DNA from 3 places in the Ammoniphilus soli genome. Region 2 is predicted to be linked to each of the others. Evidence: predicted binding sites of a transcription regulator. Region 2 holds the regulator's gene; each other region holds the start of a gene.

Region 1 (2,269 bases), on a different contig from region 2:
CCAGCTCGGTAGTAGGCTTCCCCTGTTTTAAAAGAGACCTGGCCGCATAGCGACTGAATAATCCCTATAGACAAAACAACATTCATTTCTTGATCCTTTCTTTGGAAGACATTAGTCTGCCGTTTCCTTTAGTTGAAAAAAACACTTTCAAATGCTATCCTAAATGTTATTATAAATTCAGTTGAACGCGCAGGTGATGAAAATGATTGAGATAAAAACTTCCCCGCTCAGTAATGGTGAATTCAATAGAGGAGTATTCGCGACACGCGATATAGCGAAAGGAAGTCTTATACATGAAGCGCCGGTCCTTCCTTACCCGAATGAGGAACATGTTTTCATAGAAAAAACAACTCTTGCTGATTACGTGTTTGAGTATGGTACTAATCATACTGCCATCCTCTTAGGATATGGCATGTTGTTTAACCATTCCTATACGCCCAATGCCACCTATGATATTAACTTTGAGAACCACACCTTTGACTTCTATGCTTATACGGATATTAAAGCAGGTGAAGAAATACTCATCAACTATAACGGTGATGTAGATAACAATGATCCTCTTTGGTTTAATGAATCAAATGGATAGGTAATTTGAAACTAAGGGGAAGGATATTCCTTAAACATTAATCTCTTCCCCTCTCGAGTGGGATTTATTCAGTTGAACAATATTAAGGGGTTTGGATGAGTATCCAAACCCCTGTTCCATATAGCTTTATTCTAGTTTGCTTCTGATCGTATTCATTACTTCTCCCTCATCTGGGAACCTCCCCAGCTCCTTTTTGGAGAAGATGATTTCGTTGTCCAGGGTTAGTTCGAATACTCCATCGGAACTCGGAATAAGTGAAAATTCTTTCACACTGTTTTTAAGCTCATTCAAGATTTCTTCCGTCAAACTGACGGCTTTAGGCAAGAAACCTCAGCCTGTTCAATATTCTAGGGATAATCTCTTTTGATCCATAGCGCCCAACTCCAATATAAATTTTGTTATTGAATTTTGTTATTGAATTCAGTTACTATCATCTCCGATTTTCGAATAACCCAAACGTTCTCCATTCTTTCCCATCTTGCATATCCCTTCATCTTTAGAATATAATGCAAACAAACGTTCTTGTTGGGAGGCGAATAAATTATGCTTCGTGATCTTCAGCGATACCTTACCTCCGGTCAGCTGGTTGAGATTATCTACCTGAATCAGCAAGGTCAGATTTCACAGCGAAAACTCAGACTTTACTCGATTGATGGCGATCAGCTCAAAGCCTACTGTTTGACCAGATCCTCGATCCGTTCATTTAGCATCAAAAACATTTTAGCCTTAGCCTCGGTGAAGATAGGGCGGGCTGGGTAGCATCAAGGTAATAGTTGCTTCACCAATCGCTTGGGTGCGGCTCTCAGATACGCTTCCTTTATCAATCCGTCCAGCTCGTTCCAATCAATCGGAAATCCGTTTTTGACAGATACCCACCCATGGTGACCGATATAAGGTGTTTTTAAAAAACGGCCCTGCTGTAATAGAATTTCCTGGGTTTCCCGGTCCGCCTTGAAAGAAAGACCCACATTGCCTTCGTTCTCCCCCATTATGATAAATGACTTCCGATGGACTTTAAACGTTGTATGACCGAACCCGTCGATAATTTCCTCTACCTCTGGCAAAGTTCTAGAAATTAGTCGCACCTTTTCCAGTATTTCAATCCCCTGTTCAGATTTTAAGCTTTTATCGTGTTTCACAATGGACCTCCTGAAACTAAATAATTGAAATTATTGAACCGAGAGCTTCGAAATCAAAATTGCTAATAAGGCAAAGGGAGCCTGTAGTTTCCTCAATATCGTGAACGAAATAAAGTGGCGGAAACAACCAAGCGAGCTTATTTAATGCTGGAACGTGCCCTGGAGTAAGCATCTTCGATCACCTTCTTATGGATCCCATATAACGTTAAAATGGGAGTCAAATAGACTCCCCTATTCAAGATCCTGAGCGGATATTTATTGAAGAGATTGCAAATGCTCAGCGAGGCGATCCCAAGTTTCAGTGACTCCTTGCAACATGCCCATATCTAAGACGGTTTTTAGCGCTTCAGCTGATTCGAACTGTGCCCGGTTAACGAGCTTTGTCCGCCCCTCGTCATCTGCAAAAGTCACCGTTATCAGTGTTGAAGGCATTCCCTCTGCTTCCTTGCCTTCTGCATCAGAAAAATAGTCGACGTATACAATCTTCTCTGCCTCTGCAATTTCTCGATAGACTCCTTTGCCCCAAGATTCATAACCATAAAAA
Region 2 (2,269 bases):
ATCCTTGCTTTTGCTGGATGAGCAGCAAAATCTGTTCATCTTCCATAATGGATTCATCCCCGTTCTTATGCTCGCAAGCCACCCACCAGGAATCGATTTGCTCCCCGTAATAGCTGGTTTCAAGCATCGCATCCTGTACAGCAAAATCCGGCTGGCTAGATTTAATAAAATCAAGCACCATCTTCTCTATTTGCTCTTGGCTTAAACGTAGTTGCATTTGCGTACCCATAGTAATAACCTCCAAGCATATTGTAGGATGACAATAAGACCCAATTCTATTGTACCCTTTTTGCTTTAAATCAGTCGAATCTGTAATGTGCTTCAAAAAAAATGAAGCCATCACAATACGTGACGGCTTGTTAGTGCAGATCTTTCTTCAGTTTATTCTCTCCATACTCTTTTAGGACGTTGCCTTCTTCATCTACAATTTTTAACGAATCTAAGTTAGCTTTTAGCGACATCCTAACAGCCTGAATATATTCCTGTCTTAGAGAAGCTTGTTCTTGCTTTTCTTTTGCAGTTAGTCCAGTTGACTTTGACTTCCGGGCTAGTTCGTTGATTCGTTCGATTTTCTCAGGAGTAACCAAGTAATTCGTCTCCTCTCTAAAAGGTGTTCCTACATTGTAACATAACTTGCCTTAAAGAGTCTATTTGTTAGAGGTAAAGGGGATCTGAATAACTTGTCCCGGATAGATATATGGGTTAGACAGCTGGTTTTCATCAATAATGACTTGAACCATCTGGGAGATTGAAAGATCGTGATCCTCATTATATTGATCAGCAATCTTCCAAAGGGAATCCCCAGTCTGAACGATAACTTCCTCATATTCCATTAAACCGCTCGCATGCGCAGGCTTCATCCATGTTATATTGCCTGCAATATGCACTAAACTCGTTATCAACAATGCCATCATCGTAAACCCCAAAACTATCGATTTCATATCATTTCATCCTTTCTACACGTACGAACAAACGATCTTATATAAATATTAATTCGAACAAGCGTTCTTGTCAACAACTTCTTCGAACTTATGTTTGTATATTTGATCGAACCTTGTTATAATGAAAAAAAAGAAGGTTTTGGTAAAAGCAAGGGGGGAAATAAGATGAAGTTATCATCGCGTCAGCATGCCATTCTTGACTTCATTAAGAAAGAAGTTAAAGACAAAGGGTACCCGCCTTCTGTTCGGGAGATTGGAGAAGCCGTCGGTCTTGCATCAAGCTCAACCGTACACGGTCATTTAGCTCGCTTGGAAAAGAAGGGATTAATTCGAAGAGACCCTACGAAACCGCGAGCCATAGAGATTTTGGATGAATTGGACTTCCCTGAGGAAGAAGCTACTCTACCAACCGTTAGAATCCCCGTGGTAGGGAAGGTTACCGCCGGTGAACCTATCCTTGCTGTGGAGAACGTAGAGGAATATTTTGTCCTCCCAGAGCGAATGGTAGGGTCTGATACGATATATATGTTAAAAGTACAGGGAAATAGTATGATCGAAGCTGGTATTTTAGATGGCGATTATGTCATTGTCAGACAACAATCTGTGGCAAATAACGGTGATATCGTTGTTGCGATGACTGAAGACGAAGAAGCAACCGTGAAAACATTTTATAAGGAAAAGAACCATATTCGCTTACAGCCTGAGAATCCTGACTTAGAGCCGATTCTTCTGCCATCGGTAACGATCCTTGGCAAAGTAGTTGGCGTATTTAGAAATATGCACTAGCAAAATGGGACGCTCTATTTACCTCTTGCTGTTCAAATGATTAACAAAATAATAAATTCGAACAGAAAACAAAAAACACTAGACCATTTGATCCATGGCTAGTGTTTTTTGTTTTTAGATTGCAATAAAAAAGGCGATGATCATAATGACCTGAAGAACCAATTTCACGGCAGCACTTCCAAAAAAAGCAGCGAGAGTGCTGAGAGCTATCTTCATGGACATCATTCCATCCCTGTTCCGAATCCACTCTACAGCAAAAACCAGAAGTATCGGACCAGCTAGAATCCCAAGAGGCCCTAATACAAATGGACCAAGGAGCAAGCCGATAACCGAGGCTATCATCCCTAGCTTGGATCCGCCATACTTTTTCACAAAAAGCAAATTAGCAAGCATATCCGCTAGGACAATAAGCAATGTAATGCCGCCCATTCCCCACCAAAACCATGGGGATAAACTTCGCTCCGCCAGAGCAAACTGATAGATTAAAAAGCCTCCCCATACTAACAGGGCATCGGGTATGATCGGGATGACAATCCCAGCCA
Region 3 (2,269 bases), on a different contig from region 2:
CTCTGCCCTTCATTAAGCGGTATTTGACCAAAATATCTTCATGCACGGCGAACGCGAATTCGTCATTCACATAGACATTATACCGAGAACGGTTTTTTTTCTGCTGCTCAATCGATGTAATTTTGGTTTCATTTCCCTGTACTTGCTCTTCAGACATACCTATCCCTACTTTATTATTAAATCAGAGGAAAAAAGCAGTCTGCTCTCTCAAGTAAAAGAACAGACTGCCACCTATTTATTTATTCAAAGTCAAGTTCTAGTTCGTCTAGCGACTCTTCTTCGCTATCATTCTGTGGTTGGATAACGGGATTATCTAAGCTGTAATGCTCTCTTATTTGCTTTTCAATCACTGCTGCAATTTCCGGATTGTCTTTAAGGAACTGCTTCGAGTTTTCCCGTCCTTGCCCTAAACGATCACCGTTATAGGAATACCAAGCTCCACTCTTATTGACAATATCCACTTCCGCAGCAATATCCAACAAACTGCCTTCATGGGAAATTCCTTCCCCATACATAATGTCCACCTCACACACCTTGAAAGGAGGAGCTACTTTATTTTTAACGACTTTAATTTTTGTTCGGTTACCGACCATATCATTGCCCTGCTTAATAGTATCAGCGCGCCGAACATCTAAGCGCACGCTTGAGTAGAACTTCAACGCTCTTCCCCCTGGAGTGGTTTCCGGGTTCCCAAACATGATCCCTACCTTTTCCCGCAGCTGGTTGATAAAGATCGCAATCGCCTTCGACTTATTAATGGCTCCCGCTAACTTCCTTAAGGCCTGGGACATCAATCTCGCTTGAAGACCGACATGAGAATCTCCCATTTCTCCTTCAATCTCTGCTTTTGGAACTAGAGCTGCGACCGAGTCAATAACGAGTATATCAACCGCTCCGCTGCGTACAAGAGCTTCAGCAATCTCAAGGGCTTGTTCTCCTGTGTCAGGCTGCGATAGAAGCAATTCGTCAATGTTTACCCCCAGCTTTTGCGCATAAACCGGGTCAAGGGCGTGCTCGGCATCTATAAATGCAGCTTGCCCCCCATTTTTCTGGACAGAAGCAATGGCATGAAGGGCAACAGTTGTTTTACCAGATGATTCTGGACCATATATTTCTACGATTCTTCCACGCGGGTAACCACCAATACCCAAACAAATATCTAAAGCGATGGATCCACTAGGAACCGTTGAAACAGTTGCAGAGGCAGCCATTTCACCTAGTTTCATAATCGATCCTTTTCCGAATTGTTTCTCTATCTGGCGTAACGCCATATCTAAGGCAGCTTTTCGATCAGACAAAAAAGCTCTCCCCTTCCCTCAATTAAAGTAACGATACAAGCTACCTCGATAGGCTCATATCCCTCACATCTATGATACCTAAAATATCGGTTGTTGCCAATAGCAAATAACAAACAAACGTTCTCTTTTTATTAACAGTTGCTTTCAGGCTAAAAGGGTCAAAAAATGATGGACCTGCTTCAATTTTACCCGCTAATAGCAAAAGAAGACCCTTCTTTAAGAGCCTTCTTTCCTTTGCATGATATATTCTCTATGCCTTTGCCCCTCTAGGTTTAGCCGGCTCTACGTTAACGCGTGCTCCTTTAATCCGGGATTGGCGAAGGGCTTCATATACAAAAGGCGCCACTTCTTCAGTAACTTCAAAGAATGTAAACTTTTCAAAGATATCGATGCGTCCAATGGACTTCGAGGTAATTCCCACCATTTCAGAAACTTCCTTAACTAGATCCTGTGGCTTAATATCCACGTTGCGGCCGACATTCATAAAGAATCGGACCATTCCTTTGGTTGCCCCTGTTTCTCCAAAATTGTATACTTCTTCTTCCTCACCTACTTGCAGGGATGAGGAGAATGCGGTATATAAGGCTGCCGAAGCAATTTTATCAAGAGGGAACTGGTGTTGGAGTTCCTCTACAATACTGCTGAATAATGATAAATCTACATCTTGCGACAATAGATTTACCATCTGATCTCTCCATTGGCCCTGCTGGCGTTCAGCTACTTCTTCGAGCGTAGGAACGTTGCGAGGCTGGATGATAGATTTCGTTACTTTCTCAATCGTAATAAGCTGCTTCATTTCCCGTGGCGTCACTAGCGTTAACGCAATACCTTTGCGTCCCGCCCGTCCTGTCCGGCCGATTCGATGAACATAGCTTTCTGGATCTTGAGGAATATCGTAATTGATAACATGAGTTACATTGCCTACATCTATTCCCCTTGCAGCAACATCTGTCGCAACGAGCAATTCAATG

The links. The regulator LexA, encoded in region 2, represses DNA repair genes until DNA is damaged. The targets are predictions, from matches to a motif close to CGAACATATGTTCG.
Region 1: a site for LexA is predicted at 1,096-1,109, ahead of ABLT31_RS14360 (WYL domain-containing protein). Genes of this name have one in related genera too.
Region 3: a site for LexA is predicted at 1,409-1,422, ahead of recA (recombinase RecA). Genes of this name have one in related genera too.

What each region holds. Positions count from the first base shown of each region.
Region 1 is NZ_JBEGDL010000006.1:139,658-141,926, reverse strand. Features, by position in the region: gene ABLT31_RS14375 (DEAD/DEAH box helicase) at 1-86, opposite strand, end outside; gene ABLT31_RS14370 (SET domain-containing protein) at 203-586, shown strand; gene ABLT31_RS14365 (SelT/SelW/SelH family protein) at 713-910, opposite strand; gene ABLT31_RS14360 (WYL domain-containing protein) at 1,130-1,345, shown strand; gene ABLT31_RS14355 (MmcQ/YjbR family DNA-binding protein) at 1,348-1,725, opposite strand; gene ABLT31_RS14350 (SRPBCC domain-containing protein) at 1,981-2,269, opposite strand, start outside.
Region 2 is NZ_JBEGDL010000003.1:212,262-214,530, forward strand. Features, by position in the region: gene ABLT31_RS08605 (hypothetical protein) at 1-229, opposite strand, end outside; gene ABLT31_RS08610 (DUF896 domain-containing protein) at 360-587, opposite strand; gene yneA (cell division suppressor protein YneA) at 648-941, opposite strand; gene lexA (transcriptional repressor LexA) at 1,107-1,727, shown strand; gene ABLT31_RS08625 (DUF456 domain-containing protein) at 1,842-2,269, opposite strand, start outside.
Region 3 is NZ_JBEGDL010000001.1:462,992-465,260, reverse strand. Features, by position in the region: gene ABLT31_RS02445 (RecX family transcriptional regulator) at 1-157, opposite strand, end outside; gene recA (recombinase RecA) at 240-1,298, opposite strand; gene ABLT31_RS02435 (DEAD/DEAH box helicase) at 1,549-2,269, opposite strand, start outside.